DNA from 2 places in the Shewanella sp. SM71 genome. Region 1 is predicted to be linked to the other one. Evidence: predicted binding sites of a transcription regulator. Region 1 holds the regulator's gene; the other holds the start of a gene.
What was found. The regulator LexA, encoded in region 1, represses DNA repair genes until DNA is damaged. The targets are predictions, from matches to a motif close to TACTGTATNNNNATACAGTA.
Positions count from the first base shown of each region.

Region 2: recN (DNA repair protein RecN) is a predicted target of LexA. The motif match lies at 5,441-5,460, and genes of this name have one in related genera.

Region 1 is NZ_JAKKRW010000015.1:81,701-96,832, reverse strand. It holds gene L5L97_RS15335 (SURF1 family protein) at 1-724, opposite strand, end outside; gene L5L97_RS15330 (DUF2909 family protein) at 723-941, shown strand; gene L5L97_RS15325 (cytochrome c oxidase subunit 3) at 946-1,821, opposite strand; gene L5L97_RS15320 (cytochrome c oxidase assembly protein) at 1,818-2,399, opposite strand; gene ctaD (cytochrome c oxidase subunit I) at 2,401-3,993, opposite strand; gene coxB (cytochrome c oxidase subunit II) at 4,003-5,535, opposite strand; gene L5L97_RS15305 (cell division inhibitor SulA) at 5,939-6,451, opposite strand; gene lexA (transcriptional repressor LexA) at 6,448-7,068, opposite strand; gene plsB (glycerol-3-phosphate 1-O-acyltransferase PlsB) at 7,229-9,652, shown strand; gene mtr (tryptophan permease) at 9,652-10,908, shown strand; gene L5L97_RS15285 (VOC family protein) at 11,057-11,830, shown strand; gene L5L97_RS15280 (ribonuclease T2) at 11,910-13,076, opposite strand; gene L5L97_RS15275 (efflux RND transporter permease subunit) at 13,295-15,132, opposite strand, start outside.
Region 2 is NZ_JAKKRW010000003.1:47,680-62,811, reverse strand. It holds gene barA (two-component sensor histidine kinase BarA) at 1-2,221, shown strand, start outside; gene L5L97_RS03940 (YjaG family protein) at 2,196-2,795, shown strand; gene L5L97_RS03935 (DUF3319 domain-containing protein) at 2,939-3,172, shown strand; gene lldR (LysR family transcriptional regulator LldR) at 3,209-4,108, opposite strand; gene L5L97_RS03925 (AEC family transporter) at 4,400-5,362, shown strand; gene recN (DNA repair protein RecN) at 5,491-7,149, shown strand; gene L5L97_RS03915 (phosphatidylglycerophosphatase A) at 7,302-7,796, opposite strand; gene thiL (thiamine-phosphate kinase) at 7,812-8,768, opposite strand; gene nusB (transcription antitermination factor NusB) at 8,847-9,251, opposite strand; gene ribE (6,7-dimethyl-8-ribityllumazine synthase) at 9,263-9,742, opposite strand; gene ribBA (bifunctional 3,4-dihydroxy-2-butanone-4-phosphate synthase/GTP cyclohydrolase II) at 9,873-10,976, opposite strand; gene L5L97_RS03890 (riboflavin synthase) at 11,072-11,728, opposite strand; gene ribD (bifunctional diaminohydroxyphosphoribosylaminopyrimidine deaminase/5-amino-6-(5-phosphoribosylamino)uracil reductase RibD) at 11,779-12,957, opposite strand; gene nrdR (transcriptional regulator NrdR) at 13,077-13,526, opposite strand; gene glyA (serine hydroxymethyltransferase) at 13,843-15,096, opposite strand.

The sequences.
Region 1 (15,132 bases):
GTTTTACATATTTAATCCCTTGCCACAGCATTAGCCCTGCAAATACGGCTGCCATCGAAAACCACTGCAATGCATAGCCCCAATGTTTTTGTGCTGACAGTGGGAAAGGTTGCCAAGGATGGGGCAATGTGAGGGAAGGTAATTGCTCTGGTTGCAACACGACAGGTAACACTGGGTGCCCTAATACCTTAGCCATTTCGGGCATATTTAAATTTTGAAAGCGAATACTTGTCCCTGTTTCTGCCATTAAAGCTTGGCTCAAGGGATTGATTTGCTTTTGATAAAGCCTGCCTTCGATATTTAATGCCCCGCTTAGGGGAGTGATGTGGGGCAACTCATCCCGATGGGAGCCTGCGGCAACAAAGCCTAACTCGACCAGCAACCAAGGTTTTTCAACTTCTACTTGCAATGGTTGGAAGGCTAAATAGCCCACTTGACCTTGATAGATTTGATTATCCAGTAGCCAGATTTGTGAGCTTGCGGGAGTGGCGCGTACTTGCAGTCGATAACCCGTTACGCCTTCTTTGCTGACCTTGAGCTGGAGCTGCTCAAAACTTAATGGCAGCAAAGCTTGCCTTGCTTCCATTTGGGCTAAAAGCGTCGTTTTATCTTCACCACGGGCTAACTGCCATAAACCCAACTTGACCAATATAGTTAATACAGCCACAGTCAATATCAGTAGAAAAACCGTTAATTTATTCAGCAGAACATGAGGATATTGTATGAATAGCCTGTTCATTTTTAAGTTGGTCTTAGTTCTGCTGTTGCTATTCATCATTTTTAATCTAGGTCGCGCCTTGTTTATTATGGGGAAAGGTGATGAAAAAGTGTCTATGAGCCGTTATCTTGGGCGGCGAGTGATTTTCTCCGTGCTCGTTATCCTGTTATTGCTGGTGGCCTTAGGGACTGGGTTAATTAGCCCCAATCCCACGCCTTACTAAAGCACTAGAGAACGTAAACGAAAATAAACAGACACAGCCAGACCACATCCACAAAGTGCCAATACCAACTCCCCGCTTGGAACGCAAAATGTTTATCTGCGCTAAAGTGCCCCTTCAACACTCTGAAAAACAACACGAATAAAAAGAGAGTCCCCAGAGTGACATGCATGCCGTGAAAGCCAGTTAACAGGAAGAAGGTGTTGCCATAAATCCCAGAGGTCAGAGTGAGTCCCATTTCCCGGTAGGCATGCATATATTCTTCTGCCTGTAAGGCAAGGAAACCCATACCCAAGAGTATGGTGATACCGAGCCAGAGAGTAATGGCAGAACGTTTACCTTTTTCTAGGCTGACATGGGCGAAATGTAAGGTAACTGAGGAGGTTAGCAGTACGATAGTGTTGATTAATGGCAGTCCAGTCCATGGCATAGCTTGGGTTTTAGTGCCATCTGGCGTAGTAATGAGCGGCCAAATAGCTTCAAACTGAGGCCAGAGTACTTCGTGGGTCATGGCATTATTCGATGCGCCACCGAGCCAAGGCACTGCGAACATGCGGGCATAAAATAGTGCCCCGAAAAAAGCCCCGAAAAACATAACTTCCGAAAAAATAAACCAGCTCATACCTTGGCGAAACGATCGATCCATTTGGCTAGAATAGAGCCCTGCCATCGACTCTTGGATCACGGTTCTAAACCAACCTACCAGCATGAATAGGATCACAGCTATCCCAACCAGCAGCACATAACCGCCACCGGATGCACCTGATTTCAACTGTTGCACGAAAAGGCCTGCACCAGAGGCGATTAAGAACAAGCCAATGGCACCTACAATAGGCCAGACACTTTGGGATGGAACGTAGTAAGACTGATGTTTCGTTGTCATTTTGCAGCTCCTTGCTCTATGGCAGACGCTAACTGCTTGTCGGTAATGTCGTAGAGAGTGTAAGAGAGGGTCAGAGTATGGATAGACTCAGGTAACTGAGGATCCACATAGAAAATGAGCGGCAGCTCAGCGCTAGTGTCCGCCGCTAAGGGTTGTTGATTAAAGCAAAAGCATTCTGTTTTATTAAAATAAGCGGCACCTTGGCCGGGCGAAACTGAAGGTATCGCTTGGCCAATAGTTGCTTTAGCGGACATATTGCGCGCCAAAAATGCCGTATGGATTAGCTCGCCAGGGTGAACTTCGAGCCGTTTGGTTTGTGGCGCAAATGTCCATGGCATGCCTGTTTGTACCTGAGAAATAAATTCCACAGTCACTATTCGGCTTGTATCTACTGTGATTGCTTGATAACTACTCGCGGTATTGGAGGGTTTTCCATTGATACCGAGTTGCTCGCACAACACATCGTAGAGCGGCACCAGCGCGAATCCAAAGCCAAACATGCCAATACAGCCTATAACTAACATGCTGATAAGTTTACGATTTGACTTAGATTTATCTTGCTGGTGTTGGGTTGCCATTTCATTTCACCTCAGGTGGTGTCGTGAAGGAGTGGTAAGGCGCAGGGCTTGGCAATGTCCACTCTAAACCCTCGGAACCTTCCCAAGGTTTAGCGGGAGCTTTTTCGCCGCCACGGATGCACTTAATTACTAATACTAAGAAAATCAATTGCGATAAGCCGAAGGCGAACCCACCAATCGAGACGATTTGATTAACATCGGCAAATTGAATCGAGTAGTCAGGGATACGCCTTGGCATTCCTGCCAGCCCAAGGAAATGCATCGGGAAAAATAGCACATTGACTGAAATCACCGAGCACCAGAAATGCCATTGTCCCAGTCGTTCGTTGTACATGTGTCCCGTCCACTTAGGTAGCCAGTAATAGGCCGCTGCCATGATGGAGAAAATCGCACCAGTCACGAGCACATAATGGAAATGTGCCACAACAAAATAAGTATCGTGGTACTGGAAGTCGGCGGGTGTAATGGCGAGCATTAATCCCGAAAAACCGCCAATAGTGAAGAGTATGATAAAGGCTACAGCAAACAGCATGGGCGTTTCGAAACTGAGTGAGCCGCGCCACATAGTGGCAACCCAGTTAAACACTTTCACTCCAGTTGGCACTGCAATCAACATAGTGCAATACATGAAGAACAGCTCGGCAAACACAGGCATACCTGTGGTGAACATATGGTGCGCCCACACGAGGAACGACAGAATTGCAATACTAGCCGTAGCATAAACCATGGATGCATAGCCAAATAAGGGTTTACGACTGAAGGCTGGGACTATGGCAGAGATGATGCCAAAGGACGGCAAGATCATGATGTAGACTTCAGGGTGGCCGAAGAACCAGAAAATATGCTGGAACATCACAGGATCGCCGCCGCCAGCCGCATCGAAGAAACTCGTGCCGAAAAACTTATCTGTCAGCACCATAGTCACTGCGCCAGCGAGTACGGGCATAACCGCGATCAGTAGGAATGCCGTGATAAGCCAAGTCCACACAAACAATGGTAACTTCATCCATGTCATGCCTGGCGCGCGTAAATTCACTATGGTCACAATCACGTTGATTGCGCCCATGATCGAACTTATCCCCATGATGTGAATAGAAAATACAAAGAGCGCCGTGCTATCTGGACTATAAGTTGTTGATAGTGGTGCGTAGAAGGTCCAACCAAAGTTAGGTCCGCCACCTTCCATAAATAGCGAACTGAGAAGGATAGTGAAGGCGAAGGGGAGTATCCAAAAACTCCAGTTATTCATCCGTGGCAGCGCCATATCGGGCGCCCCTATCATCATCGGGATCAGCCAGTTAGCGAGCCCTGTAAAGGCTGGCATTACCGCACCGAATACCATGATCAGCCCATGAACAGTTGTCATTTGGTTGAAAAAGTTGGGCTCGACCAATTGTAATCCAGGTTGAAAGAGTTCAGCGCGGATCACCATGGCCATAGCGCCACCGGTTAAGAACATAATGAAGCTGAACCATAAATACAAAGTACCTATGTCTTTATGGTTGGTGGTTAGCAGCCAGCGCATGATGCCCTTTGGCGCACCATGATGATGGTCATCATGGGCTGCGGTTTGATCTTGAGTCGTAGTGCTCATCATTATCCCCTACTGTCCATGACTTGCGATATCAGCAGGTTGCACTGTATCGCCGGTATTGTTATCCCAAGCATTGCGTTCATAGGTAATGACTGCTGCAAGTTGCTGTGGGCTAAGCTGTTTGCCAAATGCCTGCATAGCCGTGCCCGTTTTGCCGTGCATCACAATATCGATGTGATTGGCGACTGGTCCAATGGCGATAGCACTACCCACTAGCGCGGGGAAGGCGGGTGGTATTCCTGCACCTGTCACTTGATGGCAGGCAGCACAGAAGGTCGCGTAGACAGTTTCACCTTCGGCCATGAGGGCGTCATGGCTGAGTGTGGGGAGGCTTGCGGGATCGATTGCAGCTGAGACGTCTGCAGGTGCGGGTGTCGGAGTTGTACTGCTTGGTACCGCGGCGGATGTTTGTGCAGAATTGCCGTTCATGTACTCGTTGACGTCTTTGGCTTGCACTGCATCGCCAGTATTATTGCCCCAAGCATTACGCTCGTAGGTAGTCACTGCCGCGATTTCTTGTGCAGTCAATTGTTTACTAAACGCTTGCATGGCTGTACCCGTTTTACCGTTGAGCACAATTTCAAGGTGGCCGCTGAGCGGTCCCGTTGCAATCGGGCTACCTTTAAGGGGCGGAAATACGCCTTGCAATCCTTCGCCATTGGGCTGGTGGCAGGCTGCGCAGTGCCCGAGGTAAACTTGTTCGCCTAGAGTCATCAACTCTTCTTTACTTAGGGTTTGTGATAAAGCGGCTTGAGCGGCTTCAGCCGCAGCACCTGCGGCTTGTTTTTGCTCTGTGACCCAAGCCTCAAACTCGGCTTCGGGTAAGGCTTGTACTACGATAGGCATAAAACCATGGTCTTTACCGCAGAGTTCGGCGCATTGACCACGATAAATGCCGGGTTTGTCGATGCGAGTCCAGGCCTCATTGATAAATCCAGGGTTGGCATCTTTCTTAATGGCAAAGGCGGGTACCCACCAAGAATGGATGACATCCTCTGAAGTCATCAGAAAGCGGATTTTGCGGTTTATCGGTAGAACGAGCGGTTTATCGACTTCCAATAGATAGTTTTCACCCTTGGTTTCGGTGCCTTCGATTTGTGCTCTGGGTGTTGTCAGTATGCTATAAAAATCAATATCTTGATCGAAATAGCTGTAATGCCATTTCCATTGGGAACCCGTGACTTTTACGGTGAGATCGGCGTTACTGGGATCTTCCATTGCGATTAAAGTTTTTGTCGCTGGAATCGCCATTAAGATCAAAATGATAAATGGCAGAATCGTCCAAGCGATTTCAACTTTAGTGCTTTCGTGAAAGTGGGACGCGACAGCGCCTTTGGATTTTCTGTGGTTGATCATGGCGTAAATCATGACGCCAAAGACCACTAGGCCTATTGCGCAGCAGATATACAAGATGGTCATGTGCAAGTGATAAACCTTGCCACTGATCTCGGTCACGCCAGGGGTCATGTTGAACCGCATGTCCGCGGCGGTCAACGGTGGTGCGAAAAGCACCACGAGTAAACAATACAACAATTGCTTCACAAGACTTCTCCTCTGCCAATTGCGAATAGCAACTACAAAGAAGAGCAACACAGTAAGTCTCAACTCTATGCAAACTCTTCAGTTCCCAAAAAAGCTTTTTTGACTTCAACGTGCGTTGGCGGCTGTTACTTTTAATCAAGTATTGTTACTGCTGGTAATTAGCCACGCTGGCACATACTGCTGAAATAAATCTGTTCTCTATTTTTAGTGGCGCTTCGAGTTCGATAAATACTCGATTCATTGACCACGGAAGGTGATATATCATCACCGACTTAACCAACCATACTTGCTGTTTAAATATTGATCAAGATCACTTATTTATCTAATTATCTGAAAAATTGCCAAAAAAAAGCCTCACATTCATAGGTGAGGCGGCTTTCAAGGTAAAAAATTAAATGAATATTTAATGTACAGCGCTAAAAAAAGATTGCTGACCGAAGAGATTGCCTTGCTCAATGCGTACGTCGGCATGTAAGTGACTGTTTACGTCTTCAAGCACTATGCCCATAGCTCGGGCACTTTTAGCCACGATTTGTAGGCGTCGATTATCCCGCGCATCCAATGATTGAGTCCAAGTAATGACTGCACTGGACGTACCACTTGTTAGGGCTTTCTCCATCGCCCACAGGGTTTCGACTTCATCTTTAGCATGTACCAGCAAAACTCTATCCATACGCACACCTGCGCTGGCGAGCATTTGCTTGTAGCCAATACTTGGAGGGTTGATGAGCACTAACCAACGGCCCTGTTGGCTTAACTGAGCGAGTTGTGCACTCAGATGAATTAATTCTTGGCGACCTTGAGTCTTAGTTGGCATGCAGGCGATGGGCGCATGGTGCCAGTCATAGTCAGCATCACGGACTTCATCGAGCCACAGGCCCGGATGGCGGGGGGCATTGCCAAGTAGTTTATTCATAGCCAATCTCCATTACGGATCACACCGACGGCGAGTCCTTCAATTGTTAAACTTTGGAAGCCTAAATCCACTTTAATCGGGGAGTAATCTTCATTTTCGGCATGTAGATAGACTACATTACCTTTTTTTTCGAAACGTTTAACAGTGACATCGTCATCGACTCTAGCGACAACCACTTGACCATTTCTAGCTTGTTCTACTTTATGAACTGCCAGCAAATCACCTTCGAGAATACCGATATTTTTCATGCTGTCGCCCTTTACTCGCAGTAAAAAATCGGCGGCGGGATGAAACATGCTTGGGTCGACTTGGTAGTACTGTTCAACATGTTCTTGGGCGAGGATAGGTTCACCTGCGGCCACTTGGCCGATGAGCGGTAAACCTGTTTCAGTCAAATCTTCGATTTCCGCAGGCAGACGAATGCCTCGAGATGTGCCTGGCATGATCTCAATGCAGCCCTTTTTTGCCAACGCTTTAAGATGTTCTTCAGCCGCATTGGCGCTCTTAAAACCTAAACGGGTTGCGATTTCTGCCCGAGTGGGTGGCATGCCAGTATCGGCAATATTTCGTTTAATTAGCTCTAATATTTCAGCTTGGCGTGGCGTCAAAGGTCTCATGGTGTTTCCTGTTTTTCTATACAGTTACTGTTAGTATATACAGTATTATTTGCAGCGCAAGTATTAACCACTTTTTAGCTATGTTGGAGAGAATTAGCGAATATTGCCCATAGTCTGGTATTCTATCGGGCTAGTAAACGCACTTAATTGCATAAGAATAATGCCTAAACACGACTCTCTTTGGTTGAAATCATTACGTTGGATCCAAAAACACTTAGTGCACACTATTGTGGTACCTCAGGATCCCTTTGCCGATCTGAATCTGGATGCTTCCAGACCCCTTGTTTATGTGATGAAAACAGAATCCCTCAGTGACATCGCTGCTTTGAGCGAAATAACGGCTAAGTTAGGCTTACCAAGCCCTTATGAGCCTCTAGTGGCTAATGGTGTGACTGCGCCTCGGGTTGTCTGTCTTCAAGGACGTAAGCCACTGTTTGGCGAACGTGCTGGTAATGAGCCTTTCCTCGAATGCTTTATGCGTTTGTTAGCCGTGCATAAGGAACGTCCTGAATTAGATATTCAACTGGTACCCGTGAGCTTGTATTGGGGTCGCACGCCAGGGAAAGAAGACGACACTATGAAGGCGGCCGTATTTGAGCGGGAAAACCCGACTTGGCTGCGCAAGTGCTTGATGATTTTGTTCTTAGGTCGACATAACTTCGTGCAGTTTTCGAATGCCGTATCCCTGCGTTACATGGCTGACGAACATGGCACCGACATGGGGATTGCCCATAAGTTAGCACGGGTTGCACGCGTGCATTTCCGTCGTCAACGTAAGGTAATGACAGGGCCTGTGCTGCCAAACCGCCAAGCACTGTTTCATTCGTTACTCAAATCTGAGTCGCTGCGCAAAGCGATTCAAGAAGAAGCCGCCAGTAAAAAGATTTCTGAGACCCAAGCGCGCGAGACGGCTATTGAGTACCTCGATGAAATAGCAGCCGATTACTCAGACAGTTTAGTGCGTATTGCTGAGCGTTTCTTAACTTGGCTGTGGAACAAGCTTTACAGCGGGATCAACATTAAAGGTGCCGAGCAAGTTCGCCAGCTGCACCACGACGGCCACGAAATTGTTTATGTGCCTTGCCATCGTAGCCACATGGATTACCTACTGTTATCGTATATTTTGTATTATCAAGGCATGGTTCCGCCGCACATTGCTGCTGGCATTAACCTCAATTTCTGGCCCGCGGGACCTATGTTCCGTCGCGGTGGTGCCTTCTTCATCCGCCGTAGTTTTAATGGTAACAAGCTGTACACCGCAGTATTTCGTGAGTATTTAGATCAGCTGTTTGCTAAAGGTTATTCAGTGGAATACTTCTCCGAAGGTGGCCGTTCACGTACTGGCCGTCTGTTGGCGCCGAAAACTGGCATGATCGCCATGACGATGAACAGCGTACTGCGCGGTATTGAACGTCCTGTCACACTTGTGCCTGTGTATTTAGGCTATGACCATGTGATGGAAGTGGCGACTTACCATAAAGAGTTAAGCGGTAAGAAAAAGAAAAAAGAATCTGTGTGGCAGGTGTTCGGTGCCATTCGCAAATTAGGTAATTTTGGCCAAGGTTATGTGAATTTTGGCGAGCCTATTACCCTGCAAAATTTCTTAAATGAGCGTGCGCCAAACTGGCGTGCTGAGTTGGCCGATGATCCCGAGCAGAAACCAAGTTGGTTAACGCCAGCGGTAAACGTGCTGGCTAATCGGGTGATGACGCGTATCAATGATGCCGCAGCCGCGAGTTCTGTGACTTTGACTAGCTTAGTTTTACTGGCGACAGATCAAAACGCCTTAGAACGTAGTCTGCTGGAGCGTCAGCTTGATTTGTATCTGACCCTACTCAAAAAAGTGCCTTACACTTCTTATACATCTGTTGCCGAAGGTGATGGTAAGCATTTAGTGCAGCAAGGTTTAGAGCTGAACAAGTTTGTTGTTAGTGCCGATCCTTTAGGGGAAATAGTGTCTATTGAAGCGAGTCAGGCTGTGTCTATGACTTACTATCGTAACAATATCATTCACTTATTTATTGTTCCTTCATTAATTGCGAGTTGTTTAACCCATAATGAACAGATCCTGCGCCAGCAAGTGGTTTCAATCGTTGCCGATTTTTATCCACTGCTAAAAGCCGAACTCTTCATGGGAATTAAAGACTTACCAGCCTATGTTGAGCAAGTGCTGGATTTCCTGATTGGGCAAGATTTAGTGGTTGAGACTGATACCTTAACTGTCGTGCCTGAGCACTCAAGCCAATTATTGTTGTTAGCCAGTTCAGTGAGTGAAACTCTGCAACGCTACGCTATTATTTTCAATCTGTTAGCGAACAGACCTAAAATGGAGCGCTCAGAACTTGAGTCTGAGAGCCATTTACTCGCCCAGCGTTTAGGGGCTTTACATGGTATTACCGCGCCTGAGTTCTACGATAAAAAACTCTACGGTACTTTGAGCGTGAAGCTTAAAGAATTGGGATATCTGGCGGATAGTGAAGATAAGTCCAATATCAATCGCATACGAGATCAGGCCAATAGCTTATTACGTCCGTCAGTGAGACAAACGATAGTGGCGAGTGTCACCGCGGAGCACACAGTTTAATGGCAAATCATATGAATGCGGCTAAGCATAAGCCCGCAGGTAAGTCCTTGCTCGGTGGTGCCATGATTATTGCTGGCACGACCGTAGGTGCTGGGATGTTTTCTCTGCCGGTGGTCGGTGCAGGTATGTGGTTTGGCTATTCGATTTTGATGTTATTGGGCATTTGGTTTTGCATGTTGATGTCGGGTTTATTGTTGCTCGAAACCAATTTACATTTCGAACTCGGTGCTAGCTTCGATACCTTAAGCAAGCAAACTCTTGGGCAGTTTTGGCGGATAGTGAACGGCGTTTCTATCGCTTTCGTGTTGTATATTTTGACCTATGCCTATATCAGCGGCGGTGGTTCGATTGTGAATCACAGCTTGCAGGGCATGGGAATTGAGTTACCGCAAAGCGTGGCAGGGCTGGTGTTCGCCATAGTATTAGCGAGCATAGTGTTGATCAGTACTAAAGCCGTGGATCGGATTACCACGATTATGCTCGGCGGTATGATCATTACCTTCTTCCTCGCGATCGGCAATTTATTGATCGAAATTGATGTGACTAAGTTGCTCGAACCCGATGGTAATAACCGTTTTTCACCTTATCTGTGGGCGGCGCTGCCCTTTGGTCTCGCCAGCTTCGGCTACCATGGTAACGTTCCCAGCTTAGTGAAGTATTACGGCAAAGATTCCTCCACCATTATCAAGGCGATTTTCGTCGGCACCTTTATCGCGCTGGTGATTTATGCCTGTTGGTTAGTGGCGACTATGGGTAATATTCCCCGCAGCCAGTTTATCGACATTATTGCCCAAGGCGGCAATATGGGGGTGTTGGTGGGCGCTTTGTCTGAGGTGATGGCGAGTAGCTGGTTAAACAGTATGTTGACCCTGTTTGCTAACTTAGCTGTGGCTTCATCTTTCTTAGGGGTGACCTTAGGTCTGTTCGATTATCTTGCCGATTTATTTGGTTTTGATGATTCACGCTCTGGCCGAATGAAAACCGCGTTAGTGACCTTTGTGCCGCCAACGATTTTAGGATTACTGTTTCCCGATGGCTTCTTGGTGGCGATTGGCTTTGCGGCATTAGCGGCGACAGTGTGGGCGGTAATTGTCCCAGCGCTGATGGCCTATAAATCGCGGCAGTTGTTCCCCGATAGCACAGGTTTTAGAGTGATAGGCGGTACACCGCTGATTATTCTTGTGGTGTTATTTGGCATAGTCACGGGTGCATGTCATCTGCTCGCGATGGCAAATTTACTGCCGCAATATTCCTAATTTGTTGTGATGATTTAAGCCCTCCATGTGAGGGCTTTTTTGTCTTTAGCGGTTGAGTTTTGTCTTACAGATCTTTTTAACCTGAATACTGGACAGAAATACAAACTCAGGCTTAACTCGAATGATTGTTAAAACAAAGGAGCCGATAATGAAAATGACTCAGTACGCACAAGGACATGCATGTTGGGTTGAACTTGCAAGCCATGATTGGCAGGGGGCTACAGCATTTTACCAAGCGTTATTTGGTTGGAACTCGGTCGAAATGCCGATCCCTGAAGGTCACTTTTCGCTATTTAATTTAGCGGGAGATGACTTAGGCGCCATGTATCAAATCCCTGAGTCGGAAGCACATATCCCCAGCCACTGGCGTATCTACTTTGCCGTCGATGATATGGATGCCAGCATTGCAGCGATTCAAGCGGCGGGCGGCCAAGTGCACATGGGGCCGCATATTGTGGGTGATGCGGGCGTGATGGCGCAGGTCAGCGATCCTGAAGGCGCACGCTTTGCTTTGTGGCAAGCGAAGAACCACATAGGTGCTCGCCGTCAGGGTGAACTCAATACCCTTTGCTGGGTTGAGCTGGCTTGCAAAGAGCCGCGTACTGAAGAAGCCTTTTACTGCAAAATCTTCCCTTGGACCAACATGCCAAGTGACATGCCTGACATTGAATACTCAGAATGGCAGCTTGATGGTCAATCCATCGGCGGTATGATGACGATAATGCCTGAATGGGGCGACATTTCTCCCCACTGGCTGCTCTATTTTGTGGTGGCGGATTGCGATGCGTTTGCTGAGAAAGCCCAAAGCTTAGGCGCGCAAGTGTGCATTCCGCCTAGTGATATCCCTGATGTGGGACGATTTTCTGTCATTGCTGACGCCCAAGGCGCTACCTTTGCGGTGATCAAGCTTAATCAGATGTGACAGCCATATTAAGGACTGTCATTAAGGTTAAAGACGGCGACGCTAAATCGCCGTTTTTTTTATTTGTCTAACTATTTGTTTAATTAGCGTTATCAATCATGATTGTTTCAGGGCAGGAGCCTTTTGAGGCCTTGTTGGCTTTGGCGAGTAGGCTAGGTAAGGAGTCAGAGGTTTTAATGACTTCGGGCAAGTTAATGCGGATTTCACTTAGTAATCCCTTGCCACATTCAAGACTCATTTTAGTGTGAGCGCCTTGACCGAAGCTGCTATCAAAACTTTGGTTTAACTCACTTTTACTGACACTCTTACCTATGTTGTCATGAATAAATTTTTGTACCCATGCCGAGGCATTGACCGCTTGGGTCAGCTGGGTTGCCAATAAAAAGTACTCGTTAGGGTCTTGGCTACGGCAAGTGCCGTGTTTCCACCATTCGTGGCGTTCTAAACAGGTGCCATATTGGGCGCTTGGCATGACTTCTTCTAAATTTTTGCGCACCGATGGATTCAGTTCAAACTCTGGATAAGTACAGAAATCATTCGGTTGCAGTTTGACTGTGCTGCAATAGCCATATCGCGTGCCGCATTGTTGTTTATTCGGCCACAGTCCGTGCAGGCTGAAGTGTTGCCATTGGCTCGCTTCTGGCGTTTGGCTGAGGGCGCGACATTCGGCTTTACGGCGGCCATAGAGTTCACAAAAGGTGCTTTGCCAGCTTAATGCGAGCACGTTAGCATCGAATTCACCACCAATTTGGCATTGATTCCCTTGGCGTTTCTCTGGGGTACCATGCTCTTTAAGGCTATCTCGGTTTTTTGCTTTGATGTCTGATGCCGTGGTGGTTTGTGCCGGTTCCGCCGCCGTTGCAGGTGTTGATAAATTACTGCCAGCAACATTAGATAGATATTGACCACAATCGCCGCTGATCCAACGCATGGGAGACTTCACCGCATTGGTGCGCACTCTTAGCCAATCAGGTTTAGCGCTATTGCCGAGGATTTCAAGTACAGGGTAGCGCTCACCAATATTGCTCTGCCATTGGTCTGGATTCGTCTGCTTATTTTTCGATTGAAATAGCTCACAGCGTTTGTCGGCAACGAATTCACCGGTTGCGGGTGCGGCAAAGGCGGGTGCTGTAATGATGAGCGCAGCGCATAAACCGAATGCAGCAAGTAACGCACGTGATGGGGTTTTAAGGGAAAGTGCTTGCGGCCATATCCGGCTGATGGTTAAACAAAATGACTTGGTCATGTGATGGGATCCTTCCTACGGCAGTGAATTGAGTCAATTCTGTGTGGCACTGAGTCAATGGTACACATAAGCGCTATAAACTTAGAGGCTTATTTTACCCAGAGTGGTATATGGCACTGTTGCAAAATTAGATTTTTAATCTGATTGAATGAAAAAATCCCCTTAAACTTTAATGGTTTGAGGGGATTTTTATCGGTGTTCTAGCGCCGTACACTCAATTACGCCGCGTCTTTCTTTAATTTACGCGAATAAATCAGTAGATAAAGCGCGGGTAGTACAAACAGTGACAGTAATGGGGCCGTAACCATGCCGCCGACCATAGGTGCGGCAATTTTCTGCATCACATCGTTACCCGATCCTGCACCCCACATAATGGGGAGTAGGCCGAAGAAGATGGTCGCTACCGTCATGGCTTTGGGGCGGATCCGCATAACGGCACCTTCCATTAACGCTTCTTTTAAGTCGCTGACGCTGTGGTAATTATCTTTCTCTTGTCTGTGCTTAATGGCGTTATTGAGATACACCAGCATTATTACCCCAAACTCGGCTGCGACACCCGCTAAGGCAATCATACCGACGGCGACAGCCACTGAGATGTTGTAATCCAGTAGGTATAACAGCCAAGTGCTGCCGACCAACGCGAAGGGGAGGCTGAGCATGATAATACTGGCCTGAATGGTGGAGCCAAAGGTCATCATCAACAGGATGAAGATGACGGCTAATGCCATAGGGATCACTTGCTTAAGTTTTGCATCTACCCGTTGCATATATTCGTACTGCCCTGCAAAAGTGTAGCTGTAGCGCGGGGGCACCTTGAGTTCGGCATTTAAAGCTTGCTTGGCGGTCGTAATATATTCGCCGATAGACGTGCCTTCAATATCGATAAACACCCAAGAGATTAAGCGACCGTTTTCACTGGTGAGCATAGGTGCGCCATCGGTGATTTCTATATCCGCTAAATTTCGCAGTGGTAGATAATTTCCCGATTTAGTGATCACAGGGAGTTCGCGCAGCTTTTCGATATTATCGCGTAGCTCACGGGGATAACGTAGGTTGATGGGATAGCGCTCAGCCCCTTGTACCGACTCGCCAATATCCATACCGCCAATGGCGTAACGCACGACATCTTGAATATCTTGTAGTGACATACCGTAACGTGCGGCGACATCCAGTTTGGGAGTGATATCGATATAACGCCCGCCACCACTGCGTTCAGCATAGGCTGATTTTGTGTGTGGCACTTTGCTGAGAATGGCTTCTATCTTAGCTCCTATGCTTTGCAGCTCGTTGACATCGGCACCAGTGATCTTAATGCCGACGGGGGTTTTTATCCCCGTCGAGAGCATGTCAATACGGGTTTTGATAGGTTGCACCCAAGCATTGGTGAGTCCTGGTACTTTGACGGTTTGCTGTAGTTGGGCAATGATGCCATCTAAGGTCATGCCTTCACGCCATTCCTCATGGGGTTTGAGCATGATAGTAGTTTCAAGCATGGTCAGCGGCGCGGGATCGGTCGCGGTTTCGGCGCGGCCTACCTTGCCAAACACGCGGGCCACTTCGGGCACGGTTTTAATCAAACGATCCGTTTGCTGTAACACTTCGGCGGCTTTGCCCGCACTGAGTCCTGGTAACGCGGTTGGCATGTAGAGTAAATCGCCTTCTTCTAACTCGGGCATAAACTCACTGCCCATGCGCGTCATCGGATACCAAGCGCTGACTAAGGCAATCAATGCTAATCCTAGGGTGATTTTAGGAAACCTAAGTACCAGATTAAGCGAGGGCTTATATAAAGCGATCAGCACGCGACTGATGGGATTTTTATGCTCACTCGGAATTTTTCCCCGAATAAAATAGCCCATTAAGACTGGCACTAATGTGATTGCTAATAATGCGGAAGCGGCCATAGCAAAGGATTTGGTATAGGCCAGCGGTGCAAATAAACGGCCTTCCTGCGCTTCGAGTGCGAACACAGGCACAAAGCTTAAGGTGATAATAATCAATGAGAAAAATAACGCAGGGCCGACTTCAATCGACGCTTCGGTGACGATTCGCCAAT
Region 2 (15,132 bases), on a different contig from region 1:
GCAGTTAAACCTGCTATTTACTTTCCGGCTAGTGAAAAACGTCACTCAGCCCATTACTGAAATGGTGCGCGTCGTCGCTAAAATCCGTGAAGGTAAATTGGACGCCCGCTTAGATGGCAACTTGATTGGTGAGCTGGACTTACTCAAACGCGGCATCAATGCCATGGCAGGTTCGTTGTCAGAATACCATGATGAGATGCAGCAAAATATCGACCAAGCGACGTCGGATCTGCGGGAAACCTTAGAGCAGATTGAAATCCAAAACGTCGAGCTGGATTTAGCTAAAAAACGCGCCCTAGAAGCCAGCCGAATTAAATCTGAATTCTTAGCGAATATGTCCCACGAGTTACGTACGCCGCTCAATGGCGTTATCGGTTTTGCTCGGCAATTAGTCAAAACACCATTGCATTCGAGCCAAGTCGATTACATCAAGACCATAGAACGCAGCGCCACTAACCTGCTGGGTATCATCAACGACATTCTCGACTTTTCTAAACTCGAAGCCGGTAAAATGGTGTTAGAAAACATGCCCTTCGGCCTTAGGGAAACCATAAGCGATACGATTACCTTGATCTCCGGCAGCGCCCAGGCCAAAGGCCTAGAACTCGTCGTCGATATCGCCCCCAACGTGCCCGACAATGTCAATGGCGATGCTATGCGCGTATGCCAAATCATCAATAACTTGGTTGGTAACGCGATTAAATTCACTGACTCTGGCAGCGTGATGGTCAAAATCGAACTGCAGAGCCAATCGGATGAACAAGTGGTACTGCGCTGTGATGTGGTCGACACAGGTATCGGCATCGATGAAAGCCAGCAGGACTTTTTATTTCAAGCCTTTGGCCAAGCAGACTCGTCGATTTCGCGCCGCTTTGGTGGCACCGGCTTAGGTTTAGTGATCACTAAACGTTTAGTGAATCAAATGGGTGGCCAAATCGGCTTTACTTCATCCCCAGAAAAAGGCTCAAACTTCTGGTTCAGTTTGCCGCTCGGCTTAGGTCAATTCCAAATCGGTGACTCACTGCCGCTCGAAAAACTCAAAGACAAAACCATACTGTTTTACGAACCGCGGGTACTCACCCACGCAGTATTAAGCCGCCAATTGAATCAATGGGATACAAAAGTCACCCATCATCAGCATATTCCAAGCTTGTTGACTACGCTCACCACGGCCGAAGCGCCATACGACTATGTTCTCTTGAGTTGCCATGGGTTTAGCGATTCAGCACAACTGGTAAGTACACTAAACTTAGCGAAGACCAAAACAGATTGCCTTATAGTGCTATACGATTGCCAAGAACAGGATGCCTTAACCCAATTTATTCGCCCGAATGCCGATGTGGTGTTGTCTCTGCCAGTCAGTGAGCATCAGCTTGCGCGCAACTTACTCTATCCACCGATGGAGTACGACATCATAGCCCCTGCGACAATATCAACGCCGGTTGCGCGCCAATCTTTAACCGTGCTCGCGGTAGATGATAACTTTGCCAACTTAAAACTGATTGATACTTTACTCAGCGAATTAGTGACGACTGTGGTTGCCGTCAACAGTGGTGATGAGGCAGTTAAACAGGCGAAGACTCGCACCTTCGACTTGATCTTTATGGATATCCAAATGCCTGGCACAGATGGCATTAGTGCCACGAAGCAAATTCGCCAAGGCTCGATGAACCGCAACACGCCGATAATTGCCGTGACAGCCCATGCCATTGCCGAAGAACGCGAACTGATTTTAGGCAGTGGTATGGACGGATATTTACCGAAACCTATTGATGAAGCGGCGCTCAAAGACATTATTCATCGCTGGATCACTCGACCTAAGTTCACCCATTTTGACCTGCATACGCTGAACTGGGATTTATGCTTAACCCAAGCCAATCACAAGGCCGATCTCGCCTTAGATATGCTCAGAATGTTGCTCGACTCATTGCCGCAAACCGTGGCGACGATTCAAACGGCGCTAAGTCAAAACGATCACCCTGTCATGCTCAGTACTATCCATAAGCTGCATGGTGCGAGCTGCTACTGCGGCGTGCCCACCACACAAAGGTTATGCCAAGAAATTGAATCAGCACTAAAACGTGAAACATCGGTTGAAGATCTCGAACCCGAAATACTAGAGTTACTTGATGAGTTAACTAAGGTAGAATCTGCGGCAAATCAAGTGATATCACAGCTATCAGCGGAAATAACAGATGACCAAAAAAACGGGCTTCTTTAAACGTCTCAAGGCGTTAACACTGCCACAAAAACAACTCTTTGCCACTGCACTTTGCCAACGTATGTTGCCCAACTATCAACTGTTTTCCGAAGTTTGTGAGTTTGGCGATCCTACTGTGTTGAGTACCGCATTAGAACTATTGTGGCAATCCCAGTACGACTCCAAGCTCAAATTCAATGTCGATGTGCATCTGCAACGCTTGGAAGATAACACCCCAGATCCTGCTGATTTTGAAGCCTATGGCGTCTACCCTGCTATGGATGCAGTGGTCGCCATATCGACCTTACTGGGTGCGATTCAAGGCAAAATTGAAGAAGACATAGTCAATATCAGCAAATTGTCATCCAGCACAGTGGCTAACTACATCGAAGCGATCAGCGATGTCGATTTGGTGGATGAAGCATTAGATGATTTCGTTTTCGCCCATGAAGTCATGGAAGAAGAGAAAGAATTACAAAATTCTCTGCTGGAAATTATTGAAGAAAATCCGAAGATCACTGCAGAACTGGTCAAAGGTTTACGCAAAGACATTATCGAAGCTGGCGTATCAAATATCGGTATCAGCGTCGCTTAATTGATAGGGGTGCTTGGGGTTACTCAAGCACCTATTATCCATGCAGAATAAGAAAGGGATCATCGTTTTACACCCTCACCAACGAATCCCGTCAAAGATATCCAGTTGCTATAAATAGCATCAATAAAGATTGAGTTATTCCAATGAGAAAGATTGTTTATCAAGGATTTATCTTAACCAATAGCGAAGGACGCACCGACAGTTGGAAACTGACCATCAAAGATCAACAGCGTATCGGTTCTTTATTTGAACTACGGCGTTTAGTGGGATACTTCTTAGAACTCGGCATACTGCCCGCGACACGCTCCAGCCTGCAAGACGCAAAACAAACGCAAAACACCATGAGCAAAAACACCGTAAAACCTAAAAGACGCTAAAAATCAGTTCCCTTATTAAAGAATAACTCGGTTAAATCAACGCATAGAGAATAACTCTGGCGCCTTTGACTGCATAAACTCAATAAAGACTCTTACCTTTAGCGGCTGCTGGCTGCGCTGATGATATAAAATCGAAATTCGCCTCTGTTCGCCAATCCATTCAGGCAGTAATACTTTGAGTTTTCCCTCTTTAATCTGCTGTTTTACAAATAGTTCAGGACCATACAAGATCCCGCCATGGCCTAAGGTCGCCTGAATCGCTCCGTGTAAATCCGTGAGGGTGAGCTTAGTCGGGCCATTAAAATAAAAAGACTCGCCGCTTGGATGCTTTAAATGCCAATTAAACAGCGGCCAGACTTTTATCAGTTGATGGGCTTCAAGATCATCGGGATGCTCAAGTTTAGGTGCCTGAGCCAAATATTCTGGTGTGGCAAACAGGCAATAGTCGAGCTCGCCTAAGGTACTCGACACCCAAGAAGAATCAGGCTGAGCACCGCCAACAATCGCCACATCTATGCCTTTGTCGATCAAATCGACTAACTCATTGCTCTGGGAAATGTGCAAACGGATATCTGGATACAAACGGCCAAACTCATTCAATGCCTGAATAAACACAATGGAAATAATCGAAATCGGCGCGGCGATGCGTAAGGTTCCCTCGGGTTTATCACTGCCTAAACCACTTAGTTCATCAAATTGAGCAACCACACTCTGGTAGCGTTGAAAGAGCGCCAGCCCTTCCTCTGTCAATCGTAACTTGCGGGTGCTGCGCATAAAGAGCTGTTTATCGAGCTTCTCTTCCAACTTCGCTAACTTGCGGCTCACAGTGGCGATGGGCATATCGAGCTCCTTCGCCGCCTGCGAAAAACTGCCCGCATTGACTAAATGCACAAAAAGATAGACAAGTTGTAGTTCAGCGCCTAAATCATCACTCATTGCATATCCTAATTTCACATATTGGGTATTGACGTTAAAACGCTAAATTCACTAAGTGATTGTGTTTTAAATCATTGAATTATTCACTTATACGACCATAGCGCAATAGCCTTAGATTGAAATGGTATGTTATTTTGTGGCGAGTTTTACTGCGCTGGCGCTAAATCTGGCTCTAAAGTGACATAAAAAGAAGCAAGTGCTGTAACTCTGTCCACCAAGAATCATAGCGACAGTAAAATGACGACGGTGGGCGAGTTTATTCAAATTTAATCGTAAGGATGAGTGAGGGAAATGACCATTTTAACCCCTCTGTTTGCCGTCTTCGGGATCATGTTGCTCGGTACACTAGTGCAAAAACTAAAACTCTTGCCCGTCGATACGGATCAAGTGCTAAACCAATATGTCTACTATATTGCGTTCCCTGCAATCATGCTTATCGCCCTCGCCCAGCAGCCGATTGACGAGATTTTGCAATGGGGATTTATTGCGGGCTACAGCACAGCTATGGTAATCACTTATCTTGTCTGCCTTGGGCTATCGCTGATCGCTAACCCTAAACAGCATGCGGTTGCCGCTATTCGAGCCCTCAATGCCACCTTTGGTAATACGGCATTTATTGGTATTCCACTGCTCATCATCCTCTTTCCGCAGCAACAAAGTGCCTTAGTCGCCGCCGCGATTGCCAGCTTATTATCCGTGCTGATGTTTGCCGTCGCCTTAGTCTCGATGGAACTGGCCACTAACACCCAAAGACAACACCACGCCTTAGTCATAATGGCGATGGCGGTCGGTAAAAACCCTATCGTTATTGGTAGCTTAATTGGCGTCGGCATTTCGGCGCTAGAGATAAAACTGCCGTCAGGGCTGGCGCTAATGATCCAGCAAATAGGCAATACCTCAAGCCCCTGCGCCCTATTTGCTATCGGCATGGTACTCGCCAAAGCGATGCGCTACCAGAAAGATAGCAGCGTATTTAGCCCCAAGAATTTTATCGAACTGAGCCTTATCAACCTCTTCAAGCTGGCTATCCAACCTGCACTCGTCTACTTTATGCTTAACCGTTTTGGAGTAAGTGGTGACTACCTGATCATGGGCGTGATCTTGAGCGCACTGCCCACCGCGGCTAGCGTGTACTTACTTGCCCAGCGTTATAACACTCAGGCTTCAACCAGTGCTCAAGGCATTCTATTTGGCACCTTAGTCACTTTCTTCAGTTTACCTATCTTAGAAAGCTTAGTAAGAACCTATGCATAATCAGTTAATTAAAAATATTTACTACCGATAATGCCGATTATTTACCCAAGCCACTTTACTGTATATAAAATCAGTATATACTGTTTATCAATACAGTGGTTTGGTATGTTTTTCGACAGGAATTCACTATGCTTTGCCAACTCAGCATTAATAACTTCGCTATCGTCCGTTTTTTAGAACTGGATTTTCGCCCCGGTATGACCAGCATCACAGGTGAAACTGGTGCGGGTAAATCGATTGCCATCGATGCGCTAGGCCTATGCCTAGGCAATCGCGCCGATGCCAGCAGTGTTCGTCCCGGAGCCAATAAAACCGAGGTCAGCGCCCGCTTTTCCTTGGATGATATTCCATTGGCGAAACGTTGGTTAGAAGATAACGATCTTGAACTCGATGATGAATGCATACTACGTCGGACCATTGGTAGCGATGGCCGTTCACGCGCCTACATCAATGGGAATCCAGTGCCGCTGACGCAACTCAAATTACTGGGTCAGTTGCTCATCGGTATTCACGGCCAACATGCGCACCATGCGATGTTAAAAAGTGAACATCAACTCACCCTGCTCGACAGTTATGCCAACCACAGATTACTTATCGATACGGTTGCCGCCAGCTTTCAACGCTGCAAGCAAATTGAGGCTGACCTAAAACAACTCGAAGCCTCACAGCATGAACGTATTGCCCGTAAGCAATTAGTGCAATATCAAGTAGAAGAACTCGATGAGTTTGATCTTAAAGTTGATGAGTTCGATGAAATTGAGCAAGAGCACAAACGCTTAGCCAATGGCACTGAGTTGATTGACACCTGTCAAGCGAGCTTAGATATACTCACTGAAGGCGAAGAGAACAACATAGAGTCGTTGCTCAATCGAGTCGTTTCCCTCGCCGAAGATCTGCAAAGCTACGATCCTGCATTAAGCAATATCAATACTATGCTCAATGATGCCTTAATCCAAGTGCAAGAAAGTGCCGGCGAATTACAGCACTATTTGAGTAAGCTTGAACTCGATCCAACCCACTTTGCCTATTTAGAAGAACGGCTATCAAAAGCCATGCAACTGGCGCGCAAACACCATGTCAGCCCGAATAAGCTGGCGGAACATCATCTAGCATTAAAGACAGAGCTCAGCAGCTTAGACAGTGATGAAAGTAAACTTGAAGAAATTCAGCTTCAAGTCGAGGCAAGTAGAGCCGCTTATCTTAGCAATGCGCAAAAGCTCAGCCAAAGCCGTGCCCGCTATGCTAAAGAACTCGACAAACTGGTGACTCAGTCAATCCACGAACTGAATATGCCTAAGGGTAAATTTACGATCGAAGTCAATTTCCACCCCGAGCAAATGTCAGCCAATGGCAGTGACAATATCGAATTTATGGTAACCACTAACCCTGGCCAACCTTTGCAACCGATTTCGAAAGTCGCGTCTGGCGGTGAGCTCTCACGGATAGGGCTAGGGATCCAAGTGATTACCGCGAAGAAAGTTGCCACACCGACATTAATTTTCGATGAGGTGGATGTCGGGATTTCCGGCCCCACCGCAGCAGTGGTGGGCCGCATGTTACGCAGCTTAGGGGAATCGACCCAAGTACTGTGCGTGACTCACTTGCCGCAAGTTGCGGGCAATGGTCATCAACACATGTTTGTCGATAAATTTAATAAGGCAGGCAGTACTGAGACCACAATGAAATCGCTCGATCGTGAGCAGCGTATCCAAGAGCTTGCAAGACTGTTAGGTGGCGATACTATCACCAGCAATACCCTCGCGAACGCAAGGGAACTGCTGCAATAGTAGTATGAATCAGATAACGAATGAGATCGCTAACCGCTTGAATCTACACACTCTATATCACAAGCTAAGGGGCTATATCAAAGCTAAGAATTAGTTGTTGGTCATGCTAACTAACATGTCAGGTTAACTATCATGTTAGGTTAGCGATAATGTTAGCTAACACACCAGACTAGCCCTTGCAGACAAATAAACGAAAACACGCCCGCTAAGACATCGTCAATCATAATGCCAAAGCCACCATGAACTTTGGCATCGAGCCATCGAATAGGCCAAGGTTTGATGATGTCGAAAAAGCGAAATAAACCAAAGCCCACTAATAGCCAACCCCAACCACTTGGTGCCGCTAGCATAGTGATCAGTAGTCCAACCACTTCATCCCACACAATAGCACCGTGATCGTGAACACCCATGTCTTGCGCCGCTTTACCACAGATATAAAATCCTGCGAATACACCCACTAAGGTTAAGCCGATATACCAAGCAAGTGGTAAGGGCGCCATCAATAAATAGAGGGGAATAGCAGCTAAGGTACCAAAGGTTCCGGGCGCTTTAGCCGCGAGTCCGCTACCAAATCCGAGTGCCAAAAAGTGGACAGGATTTTTTAATGACAGGCGCGTTAGCACCTGATCCTTTGACAACCATTTCATTAACATGCTCTTAGCTTAAAAGTGCTCGAAACCGTGATAAGGCGGCGCAAACGGCTCGCCATTGAGTTGCAACTTGAGCTTACTGCCCGCACAAATTTGTCCAACACGAACAAACTTTGCTCCTGCATGGCTCAAGGCAGTTTCCAGTGCGCCCTTTTGCGCCTCAGGAACGGTGAACAGCAGTTCGTAATCTTCGCCCCCTGTCAGCGCATAACCTAAAGCACTTTCCTCGCTGACGGTATCTTGCATCGCGCGTGACAGCGGGATGCAATTAACATCGACAACCGCACCGACTGCCGAAGCCTTAAGCACATGACCGATATCCGAGATAAACCCGTCGGAAAGATCGATTGCACTGGAGGCAAGCGAGCGCAAAGCTTGGCCGGCTAAGACTCTTGGTGTTGGACGATAATGGCGATTAATCAGGAATTCTTTATGTTCGGCTCTGGCTTGCTGCGCACCGCGAATGATATCCAGACCTAAGGCCGAATCTCCGAGCGTGCCCGTAACATAAATCCAATCACCGGCTTTAGCACCATGACGCGTGAGGGCCTTCCCCTGTGGGACTTGGCCGTGCACTGTGATATTAATCGCCCGTGGGCCACGCGTCGTATCGCCGCCAATTAAGGCGATGCCATAGTAATCGGCCGCTTCAAATAAACCTTCGCTAAAACCACTGAGCCAAGTTTCATCGACTGCGGGTAACGTCAAGGCAAGCGTCATCCACGCAGGTTCAGCACCCATGGCAGCCAGATCAGATAAATTTACCGCTAAGGCTTTGTAACCTAAGGCAGCGGGAGGCATATCGGGGAAGAAGTGGACATTTTCGACTAAGGTGTCACAAGAGATAGCAATCGACTTGTTTTCTGCGGGTTGCACTAAAGCGCAATCGTCACCGATTCCAAGCTTCACATCACGGCGAGTAGGGCCGCGGTTGCTAAAATAACATTCAATTAATTGGAATTCTTTCACTGTACAGTTTGGCACGACTTACATCGGCCACCTTTGTTAGCAATGAAAAACGGTATCCTAAGATACCGTTTGTCTTTATTACTTGCGTGCAACCAGTTTGTCGAGCAGTCCGTTCACAAACTTATGACTCTCGTCCGCACCGAAAGCTTTTGCCAACTCAATCGCTTCGTTAATCGCGACCTTGTAGGGCACATCTTTACGGAAAGTCAGCTCATAGGTCGCTAAACGAACTATGGCTTTCTCAACTGGAGACACCTCATCAATCGGGCGTTCCAGATGCGGGATGATCAGCTCATCCAATTGAGTTTTCTTCGTTGCAACGCCTGAAAATAGCTCACGAAAATAAGCTACATCAACACCGTCAAGACTTTGTTCAGTTAAAAACTCATGCTCGACATCGGCAATATTATTCCCGCTTAGTTGCCATGAATAGATGGCTTGAACGGCTAAACGGCGGGCCTTGCGGCGCTCAGAAGGCTTCATTATTTTTCCTACTATAACAACTGTTGTTCAAGTTCTTGCAGAACATTGACCATTTCAAGCAGGCTTAAAGCAGCTTCGCCGCCTTTGTTACCCGCTTTGGTACCTGAACGTTCAATCGCTTGTTCAATGGTATCAGTGGTCAAAACACCGAAAGCAACAGGCAGATCAAATTCTAAAGCAACTTGAGCTAGACCTTTATTACATTCGCCTGCAACAAAATCAAAATGAGGAGTACCACCACGGATCACCGCACCTAATGCGATAATACCGTCGAATTTACCACTGGCAGCTACGCGACGCGCAGCTAGCGGCAACTCAACCGCACCTGGTACACGGACAACAGTGATATTGTCGTCGCTGACTTGGCCAAAACGTTTCAGCGTGTCAAGTGCACCTTCAAGCAAGCTCTCAACTAAAAAGCTGTTGAAACGCGAAATTACAATCGCAACTTTGGCATTTTTCGCTTCGATATTACCTTGAACTACGTTCATTATCTTACCTAATTTAGCTAAAGCACCCAGCTCGGGGCGAAAAGTGGCGACATGATATCACAGCCAATTGCCCAGAGCCCTATGCAAATTATCAGAAATTGTTAATTTTACTTCAGTGTAACTTTGGGTTTCAGTCCGCCACATACTCAGTCACTTCAAGGCCAAAGCCTGAAAGTGAATGGTAGCGTTTAGGCGAGCTGAGCAGACGCATCTTAGTCACGCCAAGGCCAGCGAGAATTTGCGAGCCAACACCCACTCGGCGCGACGTCCCCTGCCATTTTGCAGAAGCAGGCGCTTGGCCTTGATCTTCAGCTTCAAAGGCTTTCACCTTAGAGAGGATTTCACAGGGATGTTCTTGATTCCCGAGTAAAACCAATACACCACCTTCTGCAGAAATACGCTCCATCGCCTTTTCGAGTGGCCAGCTGCGTTGCTGATCGCGCTCTGAGTGGAGTAAATCGTTGAAGGTATTTTGCAAATGCACGCGCACCAAACAATCTTCTTTCACCTCACCTTTGACTAAGGCAAAGTGCAGTTGATTGTCGATAGTGTCTCTGAAGGTCACCATGTCGAACTCGCCGAAACGGGTCGGTAGTTTGCATTTAGCTTCACGCACAACCGTGGTTTCTTTGGTGTTGCGATACTCGATTAAAGCCGCAATAGTGCCGATTTTGATGCCATGCAACTCGGAGAAAATCTCTAAATCTGGGCGACGTGCCATAGTGCCGTCTTCGTTCAAAATCTCAACGATAACGCCCGATGGCTCAAGTCCCGCAAGACGGGCTAAATCACAGCCAGCTTCAGTGTGGCCTGCGCGGGTTAATACGCCGCCGTCCTGTGCCATTAGCGGGAAGATGTGCCCTGGTTGCACTAAATCAGACGCTTTAGCCTCCTTAGCCACAGCCGCTTTCACCGTTACAGCGCGATCGTGGGCCGAAATACCGGTAGTCACACCTTCTGCCGCTTCAATAGAAACCGTAAAGTTAGTCGAGAACTGGGCGTTATTATTCGTCACCATTAAGGGGAGATTTAACTGCTGGCAACGGGCTTTAGTCATGGTCTGGCAAATAAGCCCACGGCCATATTTCGCCATAAAGTTAATCGCTTCTGGCGTGACCATTTCGGCCGCCATGATCAAATCACCTTCGTTTTCTCTGTCTTCGTCATCCATCAAAATAACCATTTTGCCTTGACGAATATCTTCGATGATCTCTTCTATACTGTGCAGCGCCATTGTAGGACCTTATGATTTTGCTGTTATTATGAAATTCTATACCTAAATAACCTAAGCTGCCGATAAGCTTAAGTTAAATAATCTGCTCCTGTGCACTAACGCACAAAGCCGGCACGGGCTAACATTTCCATGGTGACGCCACCGCTCTTGCTGTCTTTGCCATCATAATTCATCAAGCGTTCAAGATAACGGGCGATTAAATCCACTTCGATATTCACCTTATCGCCCGCTTGCAGGTCGATTAACGTGGTTTCCCCCGCGGTATGCGGCACTATGGTCAAGCGGAATCGACTGCCGTCCACTTCGTTAACCGTCAGACTCACACCATCAATGGTGATGGAACCTTTATGGGCAATGTAACGCCCAAGCTCTACGGGTGCGGCTAACCAAAACTCGATAGCTTGACCACGCACTAGGCGTTGCTCAACCATAGCAATACCGTCTACATGGCCGCTGACCATGTGTCCGCCTAGGCGTGTGGTTGGGGTGACGGCTTTTTCAAGATTAACCTTAGTGCCCACTTTGTAGTGAGCAAAGCCAGTTAGACTCACAGTTTCGGCTGATACATCAGCCACATAGCCGTCGGCTAATTGCTGCACAACCGTTAAACACACACCGTTGGTGGCAATACTGTCGCCTAAACGCACATCGTTTAAATCCAGTTTGCCGCTCGCCACGGTAAGACGAATATCATCGCCTTTACGCTCCAGTTTGCGCAGGGTGCCAACGGCTTCAATAATCCCAGTAAACATGGTTAACTCACTTAATTAAATAAAGAAGTAATAAGGCATAAGACTCAAGGTTAAACGGTTATCTTGCTCCAATTCGATTTAGATAAAGAGGTATCAAGCATAACGCTCAAAGTTAAACGGGTATCTGGCCCTAATTTGCGCTCATCTACCAAAATTAGTGCAGGAATGTGTGCCATGGTTTGATAATCGGGCAATTGCAGCAGATTACGCCCATACCCACCGAGGATTTTCATCGCTTGGTACAGCACTAACTCATCGGCAAGCCCCTGCGCTAAAAATGCGCCCGCTAAGGTTGCACCCGCTTCCACCAGCACGTGATTACAGCTTTGGCCTAAATAGCTTAATAGTTCAGGCAATGAGACGCGACCTGCAATTGCAGGTAACACGAGGCAACTCACATGGGAGGGCAATTGTGCTTGAAACTCTGCGGAATAAGCCACGGTCGAGACCAAGAGTATGGGCGATACGATAGCCAAGCAGGCGGCCGATAACGGCAAACGGGCGCGACTGTCGAGTATCACTCTTAATGGCTGCAGTAATTGCGCCTCGGTTACACTGTCTTTTAAGCTGCCAAGTTCCTGATAACGCACATTGAGTGAGGGATCGTCCGCCAGTATGGTTTCAATTCCCGTGACCAGTGCACAAGAACGTAAACGTAATCGCTGCACGTCGCGACGAGATTCTGGACCGGTTATCCATTTAGACACACCGTTAGACAGCGCGGTTTTACCATCGAGACTCGCAGCCAATTTTACTGTAACTCTGGGTAAACCCGATTCCATCCGCTTCATAAAGCCTAAATTCAAGGCATAGGCTTCATCGCGATGTAATCCCACATCCACTTCAATACCGGCGTCACGCAGCATTTGAATGCCACGACCACCTACTTGCGGATTAGGATCTTCCACCGCGACCACCACACGTTTAACGCCAATATTGATCAGCGCCAAGGCGCAGGGCGGCGTGCGGCCATAATGGCTGCAGGGCTCTAAAGTGACATAGGCCGTTGCGCCGCGGGCGCGTTCGCCAGCCATACGTAGCGCATGCACTTCGGCGTGGGGTTCACCCGCTTTTTGATGATAACCTTCACCGATGATTTGATTATCTTTAACGATAACGCAGCCCACACAGGGATTGGGTCTTGTGGTGTAAAAGCCTTTGCGCGCCAATTGAATCGCGCGGCTCATCATTTGGGTATCGAGTACGGACCAACTTATGTTCAAGCTCATGTTCAACCCTGTTGTTAAAGGTTTCGGCTTTCACCAGTCTTACAAACCTGTCTTTTAAATTTGTGCTTTCACGCCAATCGCTCGTACACGTCTGCCTTGTCGGCGACAAAACTCAATGACTACTTTTGCAGCTTGGCGATGGCTTCGCCAAATTCAGACACGTCTTCAAAGGCGCGGTACACAGAAGCGAAACGAATGTAGGCGACTTTATCTAGGCTCATCAATTGCTCCATCATTAAGTTACCCACCATTTCTGACGGCACTTCCCGCTCGCCAGTGGCGCGCAGAGTAGACTTGATTTTGCTGAGTGCTTGCTCTATTTCATCCATAGATACGGGGCGTTTTTCAACGGCGCGCAACATGCCACCTTGGAGTTTTTCTTCATCAAAGGGTTGGCGTGAACCATCGCGCTTAATCACCCTAGGCATAACTAATTCGGCGCCTTCGAAGGTGGTAAATCTTTCATGACATTCGGTGCATTCTCGGCGACGGCGCACTTGGTGGCCTTCTGCCACTAATCGGGAATCGATGACTTTAGTATCTGTCGCGCTACAAAATGGACAATGCATTGAGCCTCCTGCCAGTGAATGGTGGTAAAGCGTTAATGGCTTTACCTGTTAAATCTCAGTCAAACGCAATGGATTTAAACCTAAGATTTTACCAATAAAAATGGCCGCGAGATGCGGCCATGAGATTTTATCCTATTTATGGGCTGAGGTTAACTACCTGAGCTTAACAACCTAATGTTAAGTGCCTGATGCTAAGTACCTGATGCTAAATACCTGATGTTAAGTGCCTGATGCTAAATACCTGATGTGATAAGTATCAAGTCTGTCGGCGGTCAATCTCGGCCCTTCATCTACTAAGCGTAGATGCATAGGCAAATTAGCCGTAAACAGGGAAACGTGCGCAAAGTGCCAATACTTGGCCTTTAACACGCTCAATCACAGCAGGATTGCTTGCATCATCAAGGATGTCACAAATCCAGCCCGTCAGCTCTTTCGATTCCGCTTCTTTAAAGCCACGGCGCGTAATAGCTGGCGTACCGATACGCACACCAGAGGTCACAAAGGGTGAACGTGGGTCGTTTGGCACTGAATTTTTGTTCACGGTAATGTTAGCGCTACCTAAGGCGGCATCGGCTTCTTTACCCGTTAAGTCACGACCAATCAGGTCAACTAGCATTAAGTGGTTGCTGGTTCCGCCAGAGACGATTTTGTAACCGCGCTCAAGGAACACTTCAACCATAGCTTTAGCGTTGTTAACCACTTGCTGTTGGTAAACTTTAAATTCTGGCTCTAGGGCTTCTTTGAACGCCACCGCTTTACCTGCGATAACGTGCATCAATGGGCCACCTTGACCGCCTGGGAATACCGCAGAGTTCAACTTTTTGTACAAGTCTTCATCGTCAGCAGCAGATAAGATCACGCCACCACGAGGACCCGCTAAGGTTTTGTGGGTCGTAGATGTCACAACGTGCGCGTGTGGTACTGGGTTTGGATAAACGCCCGCAGCAATAAGACCGGCAACGTGCGCCATATCAACAAATAGGTAAGCACCTATTTTATCTGCGATTTCACGCATTTTTGCCCAGTCAACGATACCTGAATAGGCAGAGAAACCGCCGATCATCATCTTAGGCTTGTGTTCTATGGCAATACGTTCCATCTCTTCGTAGTCAATTTTGCCAGACTCGTCGATACCGTAAGGAATGATGTTGTACAGTTTGCCAGAGAAGTTAACGGGTGAACCGTGGGTCAAGTGACCACCATGAGCTAAGTTCATGCCCAGTACGGTATCGCCAGGTTTTAACAATGCCATGTAAACCGCGCTGTTTGCCTGTGAACCTGAATGAGGTTGTACGTTAGCGTAAGTTGCGCCAAACAGTTGTTTAGCACGTTCAATCGCTAAGGTTTCAACTACGTCCACATACTCACAACCACCGTAGTAACGCTTGCCTGGATAGCCTTCAGCGTACTTATTGGTTAACTGTGAACCTTGCGCTTCCATCACGCGTGGACTGGTGTAGTTTTCAGAAGCAATCAGCTCAATATGCTCTTCTTGACGCAGAGTTTCATTCTGAATTGCGTTAAACAGTTCCGGATCATAATCTGCGATATTCATATCTTTTTTCAGCATTGCTTACTCCAGCTGCCAATTCTTATAGGTAGGGTT